One region of the Pseudoalteromonas sp. MMG005 genome, then DNA from elsewhere that is predicted to be linked to it. Evidence: predicted binding sites of a transcription regulator. Region 1 holds the regulator's gene; each other region holds the start of a gene.
The links. Region 1 encodes sigma-54, which starts transcription at its own class of promoters, with help from an activator protein. Its sites were predicted from a motif close to GTTGGCACGNNNNTNGNNT; they were not measured.

Region 1 (8,499 bases):
ACGAATTAATGGTTTAATTGTCATAGATGATAACCACTACCCGGTCGGTGCTTTAAATACGCAAGATTTACTACGAGCAGGAGTTTTATAATGCAATTCTCAGACTTATATCAACCTATCAGTAATGTTGCGTACAGCAAGGCTGCTAATATTAAGCTACTGATATGTGATATTGATGGCGTTTTTTCTGACGGTCGGATTTACCTTGGCAACAACGGTGAAGAATTAAAAGCATTTAATACAAAAGATGGGTTTGGCATCAAAGCTCTAATCAATAGTGGCGTGCAAGTTGCCGTTATTACTGGCCGGCATTCACAGATTGTTCAGCAAAGAATGACTAGCTTAAACGTACAGCATATTTATCAAGGCCAAGAAAATAAACTGCAGGCATATGACACACTAAAGCAAGCATTAGATTTACAAGATGAAGACATCGCTTATATCGGAGATGATGGCCCTGATTTGCCCGTCATGCAATTAGTGGGCTTTTCAGTTGCAGTTAACGATGCCCACCCTCTTATAAAGCGCGTTGCGCATTATACAACCATGTTACCTGGAGGGTTTGGTGCTGTACGTGAATTAACCGATTTGATTATGTTAGCACAAGGTCACTCGTTAGGTACCACTGGAACAAGCACATGACCATAAATCGAATTGCATTATTGATTATCTTTTCAATGATTATGGGATGGTTGTGGTACCCTTACTTCACCCACCCCCCCTCATCAGAAAACGGTACCAGTGATGTCATTGCTAAGCCAGATTATATAGCAACACAATTACAACAAACAATTTATGATGAAACGGGTATTCGTAGCCATACAGTAACTGCGGATAAAATGGAATTATATCAAGAGCTTGGCTTTAGCCATTTTGAAGCACCTATTTTTACTTTATATAACGGGCCTAAAAACTGGAAAATCACAGCAACTGAAGCCACATTATACGAAAATAACATACTCATTTTGGAAGGTAATGTTGTGGCGCAAAATCTAACAGATAAAGCCATGATTACACATATCAACGCGGACCATATTCGAGTTGAAATTATCAATAAACTAATGCAATCGGAGCAACCGGTAGAAATCACAGGTCCAGACTTACTCATCACAGGTAAAGGTCTGCACGCCGATTTAAATACCGATGTTATAGAGCTAATTAACCATACTAGAACCATTTATTATGACCAATAGATTAATAGTCACCGTAGCCTTTATTGGGCTTACATTCAGCAGCGCGCTTGCGGCCAACAATAATGACTTTGCATCACAAGTATCAATTAAAGCAGGCAAGCAAACCGCACAATTAAAAACCAACATTGGTATTTTTGAACAAAATGTTGAAATTATACATGGTAATAGACAAATTAACGCTGATCGCCTAGAAGTGCATAGACGGGCTGAATTAGGAGAAAATAAACAACTGCTTGTCGCTACAGGTAATCCAGCGCGTTTTACCGAGACACAAGCTGATGGCACCGTATTAAGTGCCACGGCGAGTGAGGTTCGATATGATGTAGCGAATAAAAAGCTGACAATCAAAGGTGATGCAGAAATTAACCAAGCAGGCCAAATCATAAAAGCACAATCCATAATTTACGATATGGATAAACAATTAATAAATGCTGAAAAAGGTAATGAAAATACTGGCCGAGTGCACACAATTCTAGTCCCAGAAAAAAAATCGAATAAAGAACAAGGCAAATAATAAATGAGTACTTTGACTGCAACCGCTTTGGCTAAAAGCTACAAAGGACGACAAGTCGTAAAAAATGTCAGCCTTGCCGTCGAGGCAGGCAGTATTGTTGGCTTGCTAGGCCCCAACGGGGCAGGTAAAACGACCAGTTTTTATATGATTGTTGGATTAGTGCCAAGCGATAACGGTACCGTAACCATTGATGACCACGATATCACCCTGTTACCGATGCACAGTCGAGCAAGGCTAGGCATAGGTTATTTACCGCAAGAATCTTCCATCTTTCGAAAGTTAACCGTTTACCAGAACTTAATGGCTATTTTAGAAACTCGTAATGAACTGAGTAAACCTGATCGAGAGCAAATTCTTAATGAATTATTAGATGAATTCAACATCCAACATATACGTACAAGTCAAGGTATGGCATTGTCAGGAGGTGAACGTCGAAGAGTCGAAATTGCTCGCGCTTTAGCCGCAAACCCAAAATTTATCCTGTTAGATGAGCCTTTTGCTGGTGTTGACCCAATTTCGGTGTTAGATATAAAGAAAATTATCGAACATTTAAAAAAACGCGGTATAGGTGTTCTGATCACAGATCATAATGTACGAGAAACACTTGATGTGTGCGAAAAAGCATACATAGTTTCACATGGTGAATTAATTGCATCAGGTACTCCAGAACACGTGCTAGCCGATCAAACTGTTCGAGATGTCTACCTAGGTGAACAATTCAGGCTATAGTTATAGTATCTAGGTAATTTTAATAATTGATTAATAGAAAGGATTGTTAGAGATACATGAGGCAATCGTTACAGCTGCGCATGGGTCAGCAATTAACCATGACACCCCAATTACAACAGGCTATCCGCTTGTTGCAATTGAGCACGCTAGATCTCCAACAAGAAATCCAAGAAGCCTTGGACAGCAACCCATTACTGGAAGTTGAAGAATCAGAGCATGAAAACGACAACGAAAATATAGAAAAAGAACATAAAGAGCTCTCGAAAGAAGAATCTAATTCAGACAGTATTGAAGAAGCTCCAGTCAGTGACTATGAGCTTGATGCAGACGCGGCTATGAGTAAAGACACTGTTAGCGAAGAACTTGCGATGGATGTCACATGGGATGAATACATGAGTGCTGCACCAGCAACAAGCAGCGGCCCTATGCCTGAAGACGAAAACATGTACCAAGGCGCAACCACCGAATCGCTCCATGAATACTTAATGTGGCAACTAGAACTGACCCCGTTTAGTGATACTGATAGAGGGATCGCTGTCGCCATTGTGGAAGCCGTGGATGATGGTGGTTTATTAACCTTATCGACCGATGAAATCTTAGAAAGCCTTAATGACGAGAGTTCAGAAGATGCCATTGAACTTGATGAAATTGAGGCTGTCCTGAAACGCATTCAATTATTTGACCCCGTCGGCATTGCTGCTCGTAGCTTGCAAGAATGTTTATGTATCCAGCTTAATCAGTTTGATAAAAGTACACCTTGGCTGGAGCATACTAAACACGTGCTCACCGAACACATTGACTTACTTGCAAGTCGAGACTATCGAACGCTCATGAAAAAGACTAAGCTGAAAGAGTCCGATTTAAAAGAAGTTATGACTCTAATACACAGCTTAAATCCAAAACCTGCGGCCAGTATCATCCGCGAAGAGTCTGAATATGTCATACCTGATGTCTCTGTGAAAAAAGTGAAAGGCCGATGGTTAGTTGAATTAAACCCTGATTCAATGCCGAAAATTAGAGTCAATGATCACTATGCGGCGATGTCTCGTTCAATGAAATCAAGCACTGATAGTCAATTTATTCGCTCGCATTTACAAGAAGCTAAATGGTTTATTAAAAGCTTAGAAAGCCGCAATGATACGTTAATGAAAGTAACTAATTGCATTGTGCAGCAACAACAGGCATTCTTTGAACATGGCCCTGAAGCAATGAAACCTATGGTGCTAAATGATGTGGCTGAAATGGTAGAGATGCATGAATCCACTATTTCACGTGTCACAACACAAAAATATATGCACACACCTAGGGGCATTTTTGAGTTGAAATATTTCTTCTCGAGCCATGTGAGTACCGAAAACGGAGGTGAATGCTCTTCCACAGCGATTAGAGCATTGATCAAAAAGCTCATTGCCGCCGAAAATACTGCTAAGCCATTAAGTGATAGCAAAATTGCGGATATATTGGCAGAGCAAGGAATCAAAGTGGCCCGACGTACGATAGCAAAATATCGGGAGTCGTTAGCCATTCCACCGTCGAATCAGCGTAAAAGCTTGATATAAGACGTAATACCAAAGAAGGAAAATGCTTATGCAACTAAATTTAACTGGTCGTCACGTAGAAGTAACTGAATCACTAAGAGACTATGTCAACACCAAGTTTGCGAAGCTAGAAAGGCACTTTGATCATATCAATAATGTGCATGTGATTTTAGATGTTGAAAAACTCGTACAAAAAGCCGAAGCGACCTTACACTTAAGCGGAGCAGAAGTATTTGCCTCTACCGAGCATCAAGATATGTATGCTGCTATTGATGGTTTGGTTGACAAGCTAGACAGACAAGTAATCAAACACAAAGAAAAGCTTACTCGACATTAACCATGAAACTTAGCTCAATAATCAACAAGGACTGCAGTAAAGCTGCGGTCCTTTTTAATAGCAAAAAACGTATTCTCGAATACGTTAGCGAACTTACACATGAACAGTTACCCCACCTAGAACAGCATGATGTTTTATCTGCGCTCATGTCACGAGAGAAGCTAGGCAGTACTGGAATTGGTAAAGGCATCGCTATTCCACATGGCAGAATGCAAGGTATCGAACAAGTTTTTGCGATGATATTAGTTAGTAAAAAATCGGTTCCATTCGATGCCATAGACAATCGTCCAGTCGATATTTTTGTTGCACTCATTGTACCTGAAGGTGATAATCAACAGCATCTGAAAACACTCGCTGCAATTGCTGAAAGCTTAAAAGATAAAGAGTTCTGTAAGCAATTGAGACATGCCAGCAATGATACCGAGCTCTATAGTATTATTAAGGCTCAAGATTAGTAAATAGGGGATAATTGTGGAATTAATCATTATTAGTGGTCGCTCTGGTTCTGGGAAGTCCGTTGCATTAAGAGTGTTAGAAGATTTAGGCTACTATTGTGTTGACAATATTCCGGTCAATTTACTTCCGTCTTTGGTTAGAAGCGTGTCTGAGAGCTATGACAAAATTGCAGTCAGTATTGATGTGCGTAACTTGCCAAAACAACAGCAAGAGTTCAACGATATTCTTGAGTATTTACCAGGGTTTGCTAATCCGATATTATTTTACTTGGACAGTGATGATCAAACATTGATCAAACGCTTTTCTGAAACTCGCAGGCTACACCCACTCTCTATAAATAACTTACCGTTAGATCTAGCCATTAAAGAAGAAAAGCAGCTATTGGATGTACTGATCACCAGTGCCGATGTATTTATTGATACAACCGACCTCAGTGTCCACCAGTTAGCTGAATCTATCCGTGAGCGGATTTTAGGTAAAAAAGATAAACAACTAATTATTACCTTTTTATCTTTTGGCTTTAAACACGGCATGCCAAAAGATGCTGATTATGTGTTTGATGCACGCTTCCTGCCTAACCCTCATTGGGAACCAGAACTAAAACCACTAACGGGCTTAGATCAACCCGTTCAAGAGTATTTAGCTGGGCATAGCATCGTACAAAAATTCACTTGGCAAATTCAAACTTTTGTACAAACGTGGTTACCTCATCTTGAACGTAATAACCGCAGTTATCTTACCATCGCTATCGGCTGTACAGGCGGGCAACATCGCTCTGTGTATTTAGCGCAAACAATTGGAGAAAGTTTTCAACGATCTCATCCAAATGTTCAGATCCGTCATCGTGAGCAAAACAATTAATACAATGTGTTATGAGGATACTTTCTTAATTCAGAATAAGTGTGGTCTGCATGCCAGAGCCGCAACAGTACTGGCACAACTGGCCATCAAGTTCGACGCAAAAATTACCTTATACCAAGATGATAGAGAAGCTGCTGGCGACAGTGTTTTGGCATTACTTTTGTTAGAAAGTAGCCAAGGGAAATACGTAAGGATCAAGTGCGAAGGGCCTGATGCTCAATCTGCCTTAAACGCGATTGGTACCTTGATAGAACAAAAATTTCACGAGCAAGAATAACTTTCCAAGCACAAGAAGTTAATATTATTACCTCTCTCTCACATGGCAACACACTCTAAAGTACGTTAAACTCTCAAGCCAAAGGCTGCGTACCTCTGCACCACTCAATTTCTTATTATATAGTATAAAATCACCTGGGTACGCGTAAAGATACTAACAAAACAACATAATTAGGACGCCTATGCCTGAAGCGCTTGAACAAGATTATACGCTACAACAACTCCAGCAAGTCACGCTTGCGCTTAATAGTGGACAATTTGTTCAAGTCAGGCGAATTTTAGCAGAAACAGCTCCATGTGATACGGCCCTATTACTTGAGTCTTCACCGCACAAAGTCCGTACCCAGCTTTGGAAGCTGGTCGACCCTGATATACAAGGTGACGTACTGGAAGAACTGTCTGAAGATGTGCGTCTTGGCATTATCGCAAAAATGGACCCTGAGCTTATTGCCGCCGCTACGGAAGATATGGGTGATGATGACTTAGGAGAAGTACTACGGGGCTTACCTGATACCATCTACCTCGACGTTGTCGGTAGTATGGACACACAAGATCGTGAACGTGCCACTCAAGCGCTATCGTATCAAGAACGCTCTGCTGGCGCACTGATGAACAGCGATACAGTCACAATCCGAGCTGATGTGTCATTAGATGTTGTATTACGCTACTTGCGGTTGAAAGGCGAGCTACCAGACGGCACTGATGATTTATATGTAGTAGATAAAGACAACTGCTTTATCGGTGCTATGCCATTGAGTACACTGTTAACCAACCCGCCGGATAAACTGGTTCATGACCTCATGGACGAAGATAAAGAATCGATCCCTATTTCAATGGATGAAACCGAAGTCGCACAACTATTTGAGCGTCATAATTGGATTTCTGCGGCGGTTGTCGATGATAATAACCACCTACTAGGGCGAATTACAATTGATGACATCGTCGATGTTATTCGAGAGGATGCGGAACATAGTCTTCTCAGTATGGCTGGTTTAGATGACGAAGAAGACACCTTTGCGCCTGTTTTACAAAGTAGTCGCCGCCGTTCGATTTGGTTAGGGATCAACCTATTAACCGCGCTTCTAGCTGCTTTTGTTGCAAGCTTTTTCGAGAATACACTCGATATTTTACCCGTTCTTGCGGTCCTAAACGGGATAGTTCCTAGCATGGGTGGAGTGGCTGGTAGCCAAACTCTAACACTTGTTATTCGAGGGATTGCTCTTGGCCATATTAATCAAACTAATCAACGGTTTATTCTCGGAAAAGAGTTAGCCATTGGCGCTTTAAATGGTTTGCTTTGGTCATTATTGATAGCTGGTGTTGTTGCACTATGGAAATGGGATTTCACACTCGGTGCTGTTATCGCCTTTGCGATGTTTATGAACTTACTTGCCGCTGGTATCGCTGGTGCGAGTATCCCAATAATTCTTAAAAGAATGAAAATAGACCCTGCTTTAGCGGGGAGCGTAGTACTTACAACCGTAACTGATATTGTCGGTATATTTGCTTTTCTAGGCACAGCGACTTGGTTTTTAACTTAAAACTCAAGGTTTAAAGGCACTAAATCGGCCTTTAAACCTTGTCCAACAGGCTTACTCCCCTGCCACCTGTATCGATTCAATAAGCACTGAGCCGGTTTGCACACTCCCTCGCACTTCTATATCGCCTCCTATTGCTTGAACACCTTTAAACATATCTTTTAGATTACCAGCGATGGTGATTTCACTTACGGGATATTGAATTTGACCATTTTCAACCCAAAAACCAGCTGCTCCACGTGAATAATCACCAGTCACCGTGTTAACTCCTTGACCCATTAATTCTGTTACCAATAAACCTGTACCCATTGTTTTTAACACAGCACATAAGTCATCATGTGTCCGTTGTACTAACCAATTATGGATCCCCCCCGCATGTCCTGTCGCCGTCATGCCTAACTTACGAGCCGCGTAGCTAGCCATTAAATAGGTCTGTAATTCACCACCATGAATAATATCGCGATCTTGAGTTATCACCCCTTCGCTATCAAAAGGGCTTGATGCTAACCCTTTTAATAAATGGGGGCGTTCCTTAATTGAAACACACGAATTAAAGATCTGAGTATGCAAACTGTCGAGCAAGAAGGTTGATTTTCGGTATAAAGCGCCACCGCCAATGGCTGACACTAAGTGCCCAAATAAGCTATTAGCAATGTCAGCGCGAAATACGACAGGCGTTTTCATTGTTTGTATTTTTCGGCTATTTAATTTAGCAAGCGTAGATTCAGCAGCTTCAATACCCACTGATTCTGCCACTTTTAACCCATTTTTCTCTCGAGAAATTGTATATGCAGAATCCCGCTGCATCTGCTCACCATCTTGTCCGATAACCATCGTACTTAATGTGTGACGAGTACGAGGAAAACCTGCCACCAACCCATGACTGTTACCATAAACTCGTAAACCTTGATGGCTAGCAAAACTTGCACCATCAGAATTGACTATGCGCTTATCAAATTCTAACGCTGCTTTTTCAGCGTCTAAGCAAAACTCTATACCTTCTTCTGGGGATACATCCCACGGGTGATACAAATCAAGATCTGGTGGTGACATTTCT
Region 2 (8,499 bases), on a different contig from region 1:
TTACTCAACTGGCGTATAATAAGCATCGCCAGTTGTTACTGTTATGTGGGGATCACAATTGGGCCGTTGCCCAATACCAAGCCATGTTCACGCATTTTTCTGGTAGCCAATTATTACTTTCTAAGCACTCGGATTTACACTCAGCACGCTGGCCTGAGCATTTACACGAAATCTTAGGTCAAGAGTTTACAGTTGCCCTATATGATGGATATGCTGGCATCATTCCAAACAAATTAGCTGCTGTCAGTGGTACAGTTAAAGCTGGTGGAGTATTGGTATTACTTCTACCTGAATTAACGCAGCTAAATGCGTGGTCTGATCCAGCACAAAAAACATGGTCATCGTACGGTACTGACACAAGTAACAGTCTATTTTTACAGCGTTGGCAACAACTCATCCCCGCACTCCCCATTAGCGTATTATCACAAACCAACGGCGCAACCTTAAATATACCTGCAGCGCAAACTCCCTCTGCACAAAATACATTACAACAAAGTCAGGTAGTGTCTGCTCTGCATAAACACTTACAACAAAAAAATACAACGCCTTATTTGATCAGTGCTGACAGAGGACGAGGGAAGTCTTCTGCATTGGGCTTATTGGTTGCCAACATGCCAGAACATCAGTTTGTCATTTGTGCTGTGCAATATCGTGCGGTAAAAAGCTGCTTTAAACATTTAGCCATTGCGCAGAAGATCGAATACTTTGGTCATGAAAAACAACTTGCAAACTTACATTATATGCCGCCAGATCAACTGCTCCAAAACATGCCTTTACATGACACCATCATACTGATTGATGAAGCTGCTACCTTACCTGTTCCTACTTTAATGAAGATAGAGCAACAGGCTGAAAGCTGTATTTTCGCAAGCACCTTAGCTGGCTATGAAGGCAATGGAAGAGGCTATACCCTCAAATTTGCACAATACCTCGCTAGCAAGCACCCAAAATACCAACAACTTTCACTCACACAACCCATTCGTTACAACTCAGGAGACCCTTTAGAACACTCAATTAATCGATTACTTGCTTTAGATAGTCAATATATAGAATCCCCGCATTTTTTTCACAATGCAGTGCAGTTTATTGAATTAAGCCCCCATCAGCTCAGTCATAATGAGCAATTATTAGCACAGACTTTCGCCCTTTTAGTCATCGCACATTATCAAACCAGTGTAAACGACTTTAGACAATTGCTAGATAGCCCTAGCCAACGTCTGTTTGCTATTGCACATGATGAACACATTGTTGGTGTATGCTTAGTTAATTTAGAAGGTGGTTTAGATGATACGATTCAACAACAAATTAGCTGTGGTCACCGCCGTCCACAAGGGCATTTATTGGCTCAACAGTTATTTCACGTGCAGGGGCAGACACCTTTTTTAAGCGCTAAATGTGCTCGGATCGTACGTATCGCTATTGCCCCTCATTTACAGAATAAAAAATTAGGGAGTCAGCTTTTACAGTTTGTCGAACAAACTCTCGAACATACAGTTGATTACTTTGGTAGCAGTTTTGGTTGTGATCAACCTTTGTTAAGGTTTTGGCAGAATAGGGGCTATACACTCGTCAAGCTAGGCTATAAAAAAGATAAAGCCAGTGGTCTGTATTCTGCGATGGTCATTAAGAGCCAAACACAGTTACGCCATGAACAAATTCGATTACAAGCCCACTTTCAGAATATGCTGTCTTACCAGCTTATGAATCACTACTGTGAGTTACCCTCACCGTTAGTGCTCAGTATAATTACAGAATGGCCAAACAAACCCCTACCAACTGAACTTAAAGCGCAATTACATTTTATAGCGAATAAGAATTCAAACCTCGAACAATATACTGCCCTTATTTGGCAAGTGATCATATTACGCCCCTCTCTACTATCAGACATACCGCGCATTTCCCAACAGTTAGCGATTAGTCTATTATTACAAAATAATACTAAGGAATGGGTTCAGCATACTCTATCGCTGCGCTCAAAAAAGCAATTTAATATTGCATTGCAAGCTTTGGTGAAAGAACTTTATGCACGGATCTCTGTTAAAAATTAGTGTAATAATACTCTGCTACTTGTTATTACAGCCTCATGGTTTTGCAGCTCCGCCTAAAGATATAAAATTAGGCATGTCTACGGCACTCAGCGGTCCAGCTCAAGCTATTGGTAGTCAACTCAAGGTAGGCGCAAATATTTATTTTGAACAGCTAAATAAAAACGGAGGGATCAATGGTGCCAAAGTCGACTTACTTGTATTAGATGATGGCTATGAGCCCAGTCGCACCGTTAATAACACCCGCTATTTTATATATGAGAAAAAGGTTGATGCTTTGTTCAGCTTCATGGGCACACCGACGATTTCAGCGATCCGTCCACTACTAGAGCACAGCAAAATTTCTCTATTGATGCCTTTCTCTGGCGCTGACTTTTTACGCAACAACCGTACGCTTAAAATATTCAACTTACGACCTAGCTATTTTGATGAAGCCGAAGAGCAAATAAACTACTTAGTGAATGAAAGAAAGCACAAAAATATTGCTTTGTTTATTCAAGCTGATGAATTTGGTATTACATTAGAGAAAAGCCTCACAAAAGTACTCGCAGATAGAGGCTTAACCCCTTCCGTGATCACTCGCTTTCGCCGTAACTCTAGTAATGTAGATAAAGCACTCAGTAAAATTAAAGCATCTAGAGCAACCGCAGTAGCGCTGATAGGAACGTACAAGCCATTGGCAAAATTTATAAATAGGGCACAATTACGCGGTGTTAAAGCAGATTACACCAGTGTGTCGTTTGCTTCTAGTAAAGAGCTACTTAGCAGAATAAAGTCATCTCAACTGCTTATGATCACTGAAGTTGTGCCCAATCCATATAATTGTTCAGCACGATTATGTAACACATTCCGTACCCACGCAGCAGCATACCCTAACGTTAAGATTGATCATGTGCTTTTTGAAGGCTATTTAAATGCACTATTATTTAGTAAAGCTGCAACGCAATGCCCTCTTACGTTTAGCGACCAATGCATATTAGATAAGCTCTCCTTAATGCTTGAACATGATGCTGATTTACAAGAACTATTTAACCTAACATCTGCTGAAAAGAAATTACCGGTTTTCCGCTCATATTCATCATAATGTTCTATTCTTAAAACATAATTATAATTTTTTAGAGGCGAACATGGATTTAATAAACTTTCGAGTTGGACAAAAAACCATATCTCTTAAAATATTGGATATTTTGCTCACAGAACGTTATGAAGGGAACCTAACCTCTTTACCGAATGGAAACCCTAGCTTTTTAGGGGTAAAAGATTACATGGGGACTCCCACTCCTATTTTTGACTTGGGCCTGATCCTTAACAATCAATCTTCACAAGATATTAATCGTGCACTAATTGATTTACTTATACAGTATGAACAAGAACATAAATCTTGGTTTCAAGCACTTGAACACAGTATTATTAATGGGGCAGCTTTTGAAGGCGCACGCGATGCCAAGCACAGTGAGTTTGGTAAATGGTTTTATCACTTCCAAACAGATAACGATGATCTAAAAGCTATCTTATCGCGTTTTGAACAGCCACATTCACAACTATATTCACTTCCAGAGCAACTATTTTCGCTAGTAAACAACAGCCAACAGGAAGAAGCAAAACGACTACTATCAAAAGAGAAATCAACAACTTACACAAAGCTGATACGCTTATTTGAGTCGGCCAGAGAGCAAATAACCCTAGATCATAAGCCTATCATTGTGTTTACCACCGAAGATGGCCAGAAACCTCACATAGGTCTATTAGTCGACCAAGTAGAGGATAATATTCATTGCAATGAAAATGAAATTAAATCATTGAGTGAACTAACGAATATTGGTTTTGAAATTGATGCACAGACGAAAAAAATGATGCGGGGACTGATTAAACGAGGAGAAACACACAGTGTTGTCATTGACCCGAGCGCAATATTCAGACCTGAACACCTCAAAGACTATGAACCAGAAGAAACGGAGACATATGGGTTATTCTAACCCATACAACCTTAGCTCCTGAATATCACCAATTACCAAGGTAAATGTAAATATTATTTTTTAGAAAATAATTTGCTACAAAAATGCCGCTCATAAGAGCGGCATTTTTTAAATCTCTATTCGATATTAGTCTTTAAGTTGACGACCAGCACGCTTACGCTCACTTTCAGTCAATAACTTTTTACGAATACGGATATTTTCAGGTGTAACTTCTACCAGCTCATCATCATCGATAAACTCAAGCGCCTGCTCAAGAGACATTCTGATAGGTGGTACAAGTGTTTGTGCTTCATCAGTACCTGATGCACGAACGTTCGTTAACTGCTTACCTTTAAGCGCGTTAACTGTCAGGTCGTTATCACGGCTATGAATACCGATAACCATACCTTCGTAGACTTCTACACCGTGTCCAATAAACAACTTACCACGTTCTTGAAGGTTGAATAATGCGTTAGTTAGCGCTTTACCTGTTGCATTCGCAATTAATACACCATTCTTACGCTTACCAATAGTACCGCCTTTGTATGGGCCATAGTGGTCAAACGTATGGTACATTAAGCCTGAACCTGATGTCAGCGTCATAAAGTCAGTTTGGAAACCGATTAAACCACGTGAAGGCATCATGAAATCCATACGCACACGGCCTTTACCATCTGGAGCCATATCCGTCATTTCTGCTTTACGAAGACCAAGTTGTTCCATAATTGAACCTTGGTGCTCATCTTGAACATCAATTGTTACTGTTTCAAACGGTTCTTCTAACTGACCATCCACTTCACGAAGAATTACTTCTGGACGAGAAACAGCTAGCTCGTAACCTTCACGACGCATGTTTTCAATCAAGATACCTAGGTGTAATTCACCACGACCAGACACGCGGAAGCTATCAGGGTTTTCAGTCTCTTCAACACGTAGTGCTACGTTGTGAACTAATTCATTTTCAAGACGCTCAAGGATATTACGTGAAGTAACAAACTTACCTTCTTGTCCAGCAAACGGCGAAGTGTTTACAGAGAACGTCATTGTTACTGTCGGCTCATCAACTGATAACGGAGTCAATGCTTCTACTGCATTTACGTCACAGATAGTGTCTGAAATTTTCAGTTCACCAAGACCTGTGATTGCAATGATGTCGCCGGCTTGTGCTTCAGCAGCTTCGTGGCGGTCAAGACCTAAGTAACTCATTACTTGGCCAACTTTACCATTACGCGTTGCACCATCAGCACCCACAATTGTAACCTGCTGGTTAGGCTTAACAGAACCGCGTTTAATACGGCCTACACCGATAACACCGATATATGAGTTGTAATCAAGTTGAGAGATCTGCATTTGGAAGTCACCTGCTGGATCAGCATCTGGCGCTTCAACTTGCTCTACAATCGCTTCAAACATTGGTTGCATGTTATCTGATTCATTATCAAGATCTAATGTCGCCCAACCATTGATTGCTGATGCATAAATAACTTGGAAATCTAGCTGCTCGTCCGTTGCACCAAGGTTGTCGAATAAATCAAATACCTGATCCATAACCCAATCAGGACGTGCACCTGGCTTATCAATCTTGTTAATTACCACGATTGGCTTAAGACCTAATGCGAATGCTTTTTGCGTTACAAAACGCGTTTGCGGCATTGGACCTTCTTGCGCATCTACTAATAGAAGAACTGAATCAACCATTGAAAGTACACGTTCTACTTCACCACCAAAATCGGCGTGTCCTGGAGTATCTACGATGTTGATGTGGTAATCATTCCACTCAATCGCAGTATTTTTTGCAAGGATGGTGATACCGCGCTCTTTTTCGATATCATTTGAATCCATTACACGCTCTTCGTTGCCGCCGCGTGTTTCTAGTGTGCCTGATTGCTCTAGCAACTTATCAACTAGGGTTGTTTTACCGTGGTCAACGTGTGCGATAATCGCAATATTTCTTAACTTTTCGATGCTCATATAATTACTCAGAGAAAGTTGAATCTCAGTGATCCTAGTCGATCTACGCGATTTCACTAAATGTTGGCGCGCCAGAGATGTCCCAATATAGGATTTAAACGGCGCACATTATCCCTTATTACGGCGATGGATGAAAGTTTATCCAACATAAATTTTATGACTTTATCAAGTCATTGTATTTTTTAGAGGGTTTTCAGGTCTATAAATTGCACTACTAATAAATAATACTAAGCTTATTTTACTACGCACCATACTAGCGCGTTACATGCTGGCACGCACCATTACGAAACAACACCGCACCAAAATGGTGCAAAAATACATAAAGCCTAATTTAAATTTAATTTATATTAAGATAAATCAACACCTTAAATATTTGGCATGAAATACGCTTAAGGTAAGACAAGTCGCATCAATATAATGCTACACAAAATAATAACCCATCGAGTCGGAGGACACATGTCACAATCGGTTTTAGATTTTATTAAAGAAAATGACGTTAAGTTTGTAGATTTACGTTTTACAGATACCAAAGGTAAAGAGCAACACGTTTCAATTCCTCATCACCAAGCCGATGAAGACTTCTTCGAAGATGGCAAAATGTTTGATGGCTCGTCTATAGCTGGCTGGAAAGGCATTAACGAATCTGACATGGTTTTAATGCCTGACGCAGCTTCTGTTAAACTTGACCCATTTGCTGAAGAAACAACGATGATTGTTCGTTGTGATGTTGTTGAGCCAGCAACATTACAAGGATACGAACGTGATCCTCGCTCTGTTGCAAAACGAGCAGAAGAATATATGCGCTCAACCGGCATTGCAGATACGGTTTTATTTGGGCCTGAGCCTGAGTTCTTTGTTTTTGACGATGTTAAGTATAAAACTGATATGTCTGGCTCAATGTACAAGATTGATTCTAAACAAGCAGCTTGGAACTCAGATAAAGCATATGAAGATGGTAATACTGGTCACCGCCCAGGCGTTAAAGGGGGTTACTTCCCTGTTGCCCCAGTTGATGATTTCCAAGATTGGCGTAGTGCGACATGTTTGGTACTGGAAGAAATGGGTCAAGTAGTAGAAGCCCACCACCATGAAGTAGCTACCGCTGGTCAAAATGAAATTGCGACGCGCTTTAATACCATGGTGTTAAAGGCTGATGAGATTCAAGAAATGAAGTATGTTATTCATAACATGGCTCATTTATATGGTAAAACAGCAACATTCATGCCTAAGCCTGTTGTTGGTGATAATGGTTCAGGTATGCACTGTCACCAATCACTTGCTAAAGACGGCAAAAACTTATTTGCTGGTGATAAATATGGCGGTTTATCTGAAGATGCTCTTTATTACATTGGCGGCATCATCAAGCATGCTAAAGCAATTAATGCATTTGCCAATGCGTCAACTAACTCATACAAACGTTTAGTACCTGGGTTTGAAGCACCGGTCATGCTTGCATATTCAGCACGTAACCGTTCTGCTTCGATTCGTATTCCAGTCGTCCCTTCAGAGCGCGCTCGACGCATAGAAGTTCGTTTCCCAGACCCAACAGCTAATCCATATCTTGCATTCTCAGCAATGCTTATGGCAGGCCTTGACGGGATTAAAAATAAAATCCACCCTGGTGATGCGATGGATAAAGATCTATACGACCTACCAGCTGAGGAAGCTGCTGAAATTCCAACCGTGGCAGCCTCATTTGATGAAGCGCTAGCGTGTCTTGATGCTGATCGTGAATTTTTAGTACAAGGTGGTGTATTCACTCATGACTTAATTGATGCTTATATTGCACTTAAGTCACAGGAAGTGGAAAAACTGAACATGACAACTCACCCTGTTGAGTTTGAAATGTACTACAGCGTGTAATTACGTATTCAGATCATATGTGTTCTCAAGCCCGCAAAGCGGGCTTTTTTATGGAAAAGTAATTCACAACAGTCTAGAGTATTAGAGTATATTTTTGATATCAGGCAAGATCTAAATGCGGCTTTTATTTTTAGGGTGTTTTGTATTGTTTAGTTCATCAGTTTTAGCGGATTCAAAGGTGTACCGTTGGAAAGATGAGCAGGGTAATTGGGTCTTTTCTGATGTACCCCGGCAAGGCGCACAAGAAATACAGTTAAATAAATCAATGACAATGCCCGCTGTTGATACAAGTATACTCAATACGCAAGCAAGTCAAAAAGCGATTGAATATACAGCAAGTATTACCTCACCAAACCACGAGCAAACACTCAGAGAAAATACTGGCACCATCTATGTTACAGGGCAAATTCAGCCTAGCTTCTCCAATGGTTTAAAAGTGCAATTAACGTTAGATGGAAAAGCAACAGGACCTATGCAAACAAGCACAACGTTTGTCTTACATAACGTACCTCGAGGGGAGCACTCTCTACTGTTAAGGCTCTACAATGAACAGGGAAAAGCACTCGCGCAAAGTGATCCAACCACGTTTTATCTACACAGAAAAAGTATAAAATAATTAAAGTGTTACCTATTTAAGCGCCTTGAGTATTGCCTAGAAATAAAAT
Region 3 (8,499 bases), on a different contig from region 1:
GATTCAAAATTTAATTCATAACAGTATTCAAATCATTGGGATTAATGCGCATGTTGTGGTGAGTGCTAAGCGAGAACCCGGATCCGATAGAGTTAGAATCTCTGTAACAGACAATGGTCCCGGCGTTGATGAATCATTGAAAAGTAAACTATTTGAACCATTTTTTACTACTAAGAGCCAAGGTACTGGGCTTGGTTTAGCTGTGGTTAATTCTGTTGCAAACTCGCATAAAGGCAAGGTCGAAGTGAGTAATATTGAGGAAGGGGGAGCACAATTTAGTTTGTTGTTACCTATTTCATTTGATATGGAACAATTGGAGGCTGTATGAGTCATTCTATATTAGTCGTTGAAGACGATGCAGGTTTGCGTGAAGCATTGTTAGACACATTACAATTGGCTGGACTTGAATGTGTAGAAGCTGCAAGTGCTGAAGAAGCCGTAATTTTGTTAAAACAGCAACGTTTCTCGCTGGTTGTGAGTGATGTTCAAATGGGGACAATGAGTGGTATTGATTTACTGCGTACCATCAAATTAAATTACCCTGATTTGCCTGTACTAATGATGACTGCTTATGCGACGATTGATGACGCGGTTGAAGCAATGCGTTTAGGCGCGATTGATTATATGGCAAAACCTTTTGCACCAGAAGTCTTGCTTAATATGGTTAGTCGTTATATGCCAGAGAAAACGAAAGAAACAGATGGTCCGATTGTAGCAGATGCGCAAAGTTTACAGCTTTTGGAGTTAGCAGCTAAAGTTGCAAAGTCAGATGCAAGTGTTATGGTTTTAGGACCAAGCGGTTCGGGTAAAGAAGTACTTGCGCGTTATATTCATGATAAGTCTGACCGAGTAGATTCACCATTTGTTGCTATTAATTGCGCAGCCATACCTGAAAATATGCTAGAAGCAACCTTATTTGGGTACGAAAAAGGGGCGTTCACAGGTGCAATTCAAGCATGCCCAGGTAAGTTTGAACAAGCTCAGTGTGGCACTATCTTGTTAGATGAAATAACGGAAATGGAACTGGGCCTACAAGCAAAGTTACTGCGAGTTTTACAGGAAAGAGAAGTTGAAAGATTAGGTGGAAGAAAAACCATTGAGTTAAATGTGCGCGTATTAGCTACGAGTAACCGAGATTTAAAAGAAGCAGTAGCGAAAGGCACATTTAGAGAAGATCTTTATTATCGCCTTAATGTATTTCCGCTTATGTGGAAGCCGCTGCATCAACGTCCTGGTGACATTATTGTATTGGCGGAGCACTTGGTCGCGAGACATTGCAGTAAGTCGGGGAAATTAACTCCTGTGATTGATGATGGTGCTAAGAAAAAACTGCTAACTCACAATTGGCCTGGTAATGTACGAGAACTAGATAATGTTGTGCAACGAGCCCTCATTTTATTACAGGGCAATACGATATTCGCACAAGACATTTTTATTGAAAACACTGAAACTATGGATTTACCAGAACCTACACTGATAGATAATACGGTGAGTGTGGAGTTGAACTACCAGTTAGAGCGTTCTAATAATGTAGATGTCCAAAGCGAAAGTACTGATTATAAAAGTGAACTACAAGATAAAGAGCATCAGATTATTTTAGAGACACTATCACGTTACCAAGGCAAGCGTAAAGATGTTGCTGAAGTACTGGGCATGAGTCCGCGGACGTTACGCTATAAGCTGGCTAAAATGCGAGATCTAGGTATTGCTCTTCCGGCGTGACTAATTTTTATTAATGAATGGAAGCCAGCGCTGTCTGGCTTTTCTCCTGTCAATAATATGGCACTATCAAAGTGATAATTAACTCATTGATTCTTATCGATAATTAGTTGGCATGATTAATGCTTTATTCTGCGTGTAACAAATTTACAGGATCAGCACATGAATATTCAACCTAATACTTTATATCAAGAAATGCAGTCACTCGCTATCGAGGCGACACGCAATAAACCTGATGCAACTATGCCAGTACAAAGTGCCGCTACATCTTCTGCACAATTTGGTGATTTGCTATCAGATGCAATTAATACTGTAAGTGGCTTACAAAAAGATGCAAAATCTAAAGTAACGGCCATGGAGATGGGAGATCGCAGTGTCTCTCTTTCTCAAGTGATGATTGCCTCACAAAAATCTTCCGTTGCTTTTGAAGCAACGGTGCAAGTTCGCAATAAGCTTGTTGAGTCGTACAAAGAAATCATGAGCATGCCAGTATAATTTTTGGGTAGTGGAGAGTAACTGTGGCAACGAATCAATCAACTGAACTGGCTTTATCCGATGGCGCTGTAGGCGATGGCGGATCTGAAGACCAACAAGAACAGAAATCAGGCTATTTGAGTGGGTTAAGTGGCGTTGATATGTTGCGTCAAGTTACTTTGGTAATAGCATTGGCGATTTGTTTGGCGATCGCAATTTTTATCATCATTTGGGCCCGCCAACCAGACATGCGTCCTTTAGGGCAGTATCCAACAGATGAGCTTGTACAAACATTAGATTTTTTAGATGCGCAAAAGGTCGAATATGAGTTAGATGGCAACACCATCATGGTTGCTGAAAATGACTACCAAAATATTAAACTCAAAATGGCGCGAGATGGCTTTACTCAGTCGCCAAGCTCTGGTACCGATATTTTAATGCAAGATATGGGTTTCGGTGTGAGCCAGCGATTAGAAAGAGAGCGTTTAAAGCACGGTCGCGAGCAGCAACTCGCGCGTACAATTGAAGAACTTCAAGAGATTACCAGAGCAAAAGTCTTACTGGCTATCCCAAAGGAAAATGTATTCGCAAGAAGAGAAAAAAAGCCTTCTGCAACAGTTGTAATCACGCTTAAACGGGGTCGTTCTTTGGATGGAGAAGAAGTGGATGCTATTGTTGATATCGTCGCTTCAGCTGTTCAAGGGCTTGAACCGGCGCGTGTAACTGTGACAAACCAAAATGGCCGATTACTTAATTCCGGGTCACAAGATTCATTGGCTGCTCGTTCTCGTAAAGAGTATGATTTAGAACGTAAAAGAGAGCAAGAGTACTTAGAAAAAATTGATAGTATTTTAATCCCGGTAGTTGGATTAGGGAAATTTACAGCGCAGGTTGACTTAACAATGGACTTTAGCGCCATTGAAGAAACACAAAAGCGCTTTAACCCTGATTTACCGGCTGTGAGAAGTGAAACAACCTTCGAAGAAAATAATATAGGAGGGCTTGCAGTAGGGATCCCTGGTGCGTTGACGAATCAGCCTCCTGTAAATTCAAATATTCCTGAAGTTGCTGGGCAAGGCAATGGGCGTAATAATGCAAATCCAAGTAGAACGCATAAAGAAGCAACACGTAATTATGAACTAGATACCACTATTAGCCATAAGCGCCAACAAAGTGGTGTTATACGCAGGATCAGTGTTTCAGTTGCGGTTGATTATTTGGCTAAAGCAGATGCCGAGGGCACCGTAACTATGGCGCCGAGAAGCCAAGAAGAAATAAATAATATAAGACGGTTACTGCAAGGTGGTGTCGGGTTTGATATGCAGCGTGGTGATGCGCTTGAAGTTGTGACAGTGCCGTTTGTGCGAGAAGACATTTTAGAAACTGCGGAATTACCTTTGTGGGAACAAGAGTGGTTTATGAAAACAATGCGTCTTGTGATGGGAGCATTGGTTATTATTGTGCTAATTCTAGCGGTTGTAAGACCGATGTTGAAGCGCCTGATTTACCCAGATGATACATTAGAAGAGTTTGATGAAGATTCATTAACTTCAGGTGTTGACTTAGGCGATAGCACGTTAGATATGTTAAATAACGACTTTGATTCAGCAGCTGTTGGTTTCTCGTCGGATGGTACATTACAATTACCAGACTTACATGGCGATGAAGACTTACTTAAAGCAGTACGAGCTTTAGTAGCTAATGAGCCAGAACTCTCCTCACAAGTAGTGAAAGCGTGGTTAACAGAAGATGACTGATGAAGAACAAAAACAATTACCGGCAACCTTTGATGTTGAAAAACTTGATGGTGTTGATAAAGCTGCAATCTTATTATTGAGCCTTACTGAAGAAGATGCAGCTCAGATACTGAAGCACCTTGAGCCAAAGCAAGTACAAAAAGTCGGTATGTCGATGGCTGCACTAGATGATTTATCTCAGTCTAAGATTAGTGCTGTACATAATCTGTTTATTGAACAAATACAGAGTTTCAGTACTATTGGCTTCCAATCAGAAGATTTTATTCGTAAAGCATTAACCGCTGCATTGGGTGAAGATAAAGCGGCGAGTTTGATTGACCAAATTGTCATGGGTTCGGGTGCTAAAGGTTTGGATTCACTCAAGTGGATGGATTCAAAGCAAGTTGCGAATATAATTCGAAATGAGCACCCTCAGATCCAAACCATTGTTTTGTCATACTTAGAACCAGAGCAATCGGCGGAGATTTTGTCTCAATTCCCGGAGAAGGTTCGTTTAGATTTGACTATGCGTATTGCTAACTTAGAAGAAGTTCAGCCGGCCGCTTTACAAGAACTAAATGAAATTATGGAGAAACAGTTTGCCGGTCAAGCGGGCGCACAAGCAGCTAAAATGGGAGGCTTGAAAGCGGCTGCGGATATTATGAATTATCTAGATACCAATGTTGAAGGGCAATTAATGGACTCTATACGTGAGCATGATGAAGAAATGTCACAGCAGATCCAAGACTTAATGTTTGTATTTGAGAACCTATTGGATGTAGAAGACAGAGGTATTCAAGCGATTCTCCGTGAAGTTCAACAAGATGTGTTGATGAAAGCTATCAAAGGCACTGATGATGCACTCAAAGATAAGATTTTGGCTAATATGTCGAAGCGTGCAGCTGAGATGATGGCTGATGACTTGGAAGCAATGCCTCCTGTGCGAATAAGTGAAGTGGAAGCCGCTCAAAAAGAAGTACTCTCAACGGCCAGAAGATTAGCTGATTCCGGTGAAATTATGTTAGGCGGTGGTGGCGGTGAGGAGTTCTTGTAAACCATGAGTGATCCAAAGTTTTATAAAGGGCGCCCTGTTGAGGGAGAGGCATTAGATGAGTTGCTAAAAAACTGGCCGATCCCTGATGTTGCTGATGACCCTAGGAAATATGCTGGTCGTTCAACGGCGTTTGGCCAACCTTTGGAAGAAGTGTTCCAAAAGCCGGAAGAAAAAGTGAATGCAGAGCCGCAAGCACATGAGCCTGAATTTCCGACATTAACAATGGAAGAACTTGAACAAATTCGTCAAGACGCTTATGAAGAAGGGATAAAGCAAGGTCATGAACAAGGTTATATCGATGGCTTCGATAAAGGAATGACAGAAGGAAAAGACGCTGGTTATAAAGAGGGGATTGAAATTGGCAAACAACAAGGGCTGGACGATGCACAACCATTGATAGATGAGAAGCTACAGGTGCTATCTCAGTTAGTAAGCGATTTAAATTCTCCCCTGAGACTTGTTGATGAAGCGTGTGAAAAGCAACTGGTTTTTCTTGCCAATTTATTGGCGGAAGCGGTTATTTTTCAAGAAGTAAAATTAAACCCTGATGTAGTTTTATTGGCGTTGAAAAAAGGGATGGATGCGTTGCCTATCGTGCAGCAAAATGTGAAGGTGCATTTACACCCTGAAGACCTTGAGCTGGTTAAGCAAGCCTACGGAGAGGATGAGTTATCTAAACAACAATGGCAATTAACGCCCGAACCGACTTTGGCTAGAGGAGGGTGTGAGGTTAAAACGGTACAGTCATCGATTGATATGACATTAAAAACACGTATGCGAGAAATTTTGGATAAATTCTTGCATGATAGTGATATCTAACATTCAGAATCACGTAACCGGATGAGCCAAACCAATACTCTCGCAGAGCGGATCGCTCGCTACCAAGATCACATACCGCAATTCTCCGTGCCCGTAGCAGGCAGTCTAACACGTGTTGTAGGGCTAACACTGGAAGCTAAAGGGTTAATCGCACCCGTGGGAAGTCAATGTAAAATCGAAACAATTCGTGGTTTTGTCGATGCCGAAGTAATTGGTTTTAATGATGATACGTTGTACTTGATGCCAAATGACCATATTTCGGGAGTATTACCTGGCGCACGGGTTATTCCGCAATTGAATGAAACAGGGTTGCCAGTTGGGATGGGGTTGCTAGGGAGAGTGGTTGATGGGCTTGGTCGTCCATTGGATGGTTTAGGCTCGGTCGATACGCAAGAAACGTTAAAATTTGCTCAAGAGCCGATTAATCCATTAGCAAGGCGACCAATCAAGGAGCCAATGGATGTCGGTGTTAGGGCTATCAATTCAATTATTACAGTAGGTCAAGGACAAAGAATGGGCCTATTTGCAGGAAGTGGGGTGGGTAAATCGGTGCTTTTGGGCATGATGACGCGTGGCAGTGAAGCCGATGTTATCGTGGTTGGTTTAGTCGGCGAGCGTGGTCGAGAAGTTAAAGAATTTATTGACGAAATATTAGGTGCTGAGGGACGAAAGCGTTCTGTTGTTGTTGCAGCACCAGCGGATGCATCTCCGTTGATGAGGTTGAAAGGCTGTGAGAGTGCAATCACAATCGCGGAATATTTTCGAGATCAGGGGTTAAGTGTTTTGCTGTTACTTGATTCAGTGACCCGGTATGCGATGGCGCAACGTGAAATCGCATTAGCGGTTGGTGAACCTCCAGCCACTAAGGGTTATCCGCCCTCAGTATTTGCTAAGTTGCCAGCTTTAGTAGAAAGAGCGGGTAATGGCGGTGAAGGGCAAGGGTCAATCACGGCATTTTTTACGGTTTTAAGTGAAGGTGATGACATGCAAGACCCTATCGCAGATGCAGCGCGTGCGATTCTAGATGGTCATATTGTTTTATCACGAGAGCTCGCCGATAGTGGTCATTATCCTGCAATTGATATTGAAAAGTCGATCAGTCGAGTTATGCCGCAAGTGGTGTCTGAGAGTCATATGCAACAAGCACGAGTGTTGAAACAAGTTTACTCTATGTATCAACAAAACAAAGACATGATAACACTTGGTGCTTACCAAAAAGGCAGTGACCCAATGTTAGATCAAGCAATTACCATGATGCCGACAGTGAATACATTCTTACAACAAGGCATGAAAGATGTGCTCAATTATGATGAATGTTTGCAAGGGCTTGCACAATTATTGGGGCAAGGCTAATGGCGGCAGATAAATTGGCACTCCTGTATAAGCTTGAAAGTGAAAAAGAAGAAAAACTACGAGTTAATTATAGTCAGGCTCAACAGCACCTGAGCATTAATCAGCAAAAGCTCAAAGGCTTGAATGATTTTCGTCTTGAATATACTCAGCAGCTTCATTTGAAAGCGTTAGCGGGACTGCAAACCAGTGGCTTTAATCAATATCAATCATTTATTAAAAAAATTGAAGATGCCATAAAACAGCAAGCCTCGACAGTTATGACGGCACAACAAGTTGTTGAGCAGCGGAAAAAAATTTGGCTAGCTCAACAAGTAAAAGCAAAAGCAATTGAAATGCTTATTGATAAAAGAGCTTTGGAAAAGCAGAAGCGATTAAATAAAGCTGAGCAGGCTATGTTAGATGAGTTTGCAACAAATCAGTTTGTGCGACGTAAAGCAAGTTAGATTGGCTTGTTATTTGCTTGTTCTTATAAGTTATTAATGTAAACGGCGTGGTTTTGCCGTTATGTAAAAGGTGATCATATGCTCAATGTGAAACAAGATTTAGCTATACTCAACTCTGAGTATTTAGAGAAAGTCAAATACGAAGAGCGAAAAGGTGCAGCGGTAGCTAATGAAGAATTTGCAAACGAATTGAGTAGATATGAAGAGTACGCCTCGTCTTATGACTCAAAAGAGACTCCAGAGAATAAATCTAAATTAAGAGATGGTAACGAGCCAAAAGAAGAGTTGTTGACGGGAAGCAAAGAGCATGAAACCCCTACAACGGCTGGTAAAACAGGTGATATTAATACGCGTGATAATCAAGCCGAAGTCCGTCCCTCTACTGATGAAGCCAGCTCTTCTACTAAAGCCTATTCTGCTACTATTGTAGAGCCAGATGCAAAAGAGGTTGTTAAGTCTACAGCAAACAATAGTGACGGTGATTTCCTAGCGCAAATTAATGCTGCGCAACAGCAAAGTACATCAGTAAAAAGTTACACACAACCGACCACCCCAGAGTATTCAAAACTGTCTCAAGTTGCACAGGCAATGGAGCAATTGAATGCTTCAAAAAATGCCAAGCCAGAACAACAGATTGGGGGAAATTTAAAGAATGAAAAAGAATCAGATGATCAGCTTTTGTTTACTAATAAAGCGGAATTAATATCTAAAGGTACAAAAAATGATGCAGTGACAAGTGGTGATACACAGGCCACAAAAGCGTCTGATGTTGATAAAGCGCTTAAGGATATAGAGTCGGGTTATAAGGATAATTATCTGGGCAAAAGTACACCTGTTTTATCGTCATCTGTGGCAAATAATGACATAGCCAAAAAAGACCCGACATTGATTAATGAAGCTT

Region 2: glnA (glutamate--ammonia ligase) is a predicted target of sigma-54. The motif match lies at 6,344-6,362, and genes of this name have one in related genera.
Region 3: fliE (flagellar hook-basal body complex protein FliE) is a predicted target of sigma-54. The motif match lies at 1,829-1,847, and genes of this name have one in related genera.

What each region holds. Positions count from the first base shown of each region.
Region 1 covers NZ_JAGJEK010000020.1:71,008-79,506, forward strand. Annotated here, with positions in the region: gene J8M01_RS16365 (KpsF/GutQ family sugar-phosphate isomerase) at 1-91, shown strand, start outside; gene kdsC (3-deoxy-manno-octulosonate-8-phosphatase KdsC) at 91-642, shown strand; gene lptC (LPS export ABC transporter periplasmic protein LptC) at 639-1,193, shown strand; gene lptA (lipopolysaccharide transport periplasmic protein LptA) at 1,183-1,707, shown strand; gene lptB (LPS export ABC transporter ATP-binding protein) at 1,711-2,436, shown strand; gene J8M01_RS16390 (RNA polymerase factor sigma-54) at 2,493-3,995, shown strand; gene hpf (ribosome hibernation promoting factor) at 4,024-4,311, shown strand; gene J8M01_RS16400 (PTS sugar transporter subunit IIA) at 4,314-4,766, shown strand; gene rapZ (RNase adapter RapZ) at 4,783-5,628, shown strand; gene J8M01_RS16410 (HPr family phosphocarrier protein) at 5,633-5,905, shown strand; gene mgtE (magnesium transporter) at 6,087-7,445, shown strand; gene pmbA (metalloprotease PmbA) at 7,497-8,499, opposite strand, start outside.
Region 2 covers NZ_JAGJEK010000001.1:423,770-432,268, forward strand. Annotated here, with positions in the region: gene J8M01_RS02025 (GNAT family N-acetyltransferase) at 1-2,048, shown strand, start outside; gene J8M01_RS02030 (ABC transporter substrate-binding protein) at 2,122-3,129, shown strand; gene J8M01_RS02035 (CZB domain-containing protein) at 3,173-4,021, shown strand; gene typA (translational GTPase TypA) at 4,148-5,971, opposite strand; gene glnA (glutamate--ammonia ligase) at 6,428-7,834, shown strand; gene J8M01_RS02050 (DUF4124 domain-containing protein) at 7,950-8,450, shown strand.
Region 3 covers NZ_JAGJEK010000014.1:120,927-129,425, forward strand. Annotated here, with positions in the region: gene J8M01_RS12650 (ATP-binding protein) at 1-328, shown strand, start outside; gene J8M01_RS12655 (sigma-54 dependent transcriptional regulator) at 325-1,722, shown strand; gene fliE (flagellar hook-basal body complex protein FliE) at 1,882-2,214, shown strand; gene fliF (flagellar basal-body MS-ring/collar protein FliF) at 2,238-3,950, shown strand; gene fliG (flagellar motor switch protein FliG) at 3,943-4,983, shown strand; gene fliH (flagellar assembly protein FliH) at 4,987-5,802, shown strand; gene fliI (flagellar protein export ATPase FliI) at 5,824-7,155, shown strand; gene fliJ (flagellar export protein FliJ) at 7,155-7,598, shown strand; gene J8M01_RS12690 (flagellar hook-length control protein FliK) at 7,677-8,499, shown strand, end outside.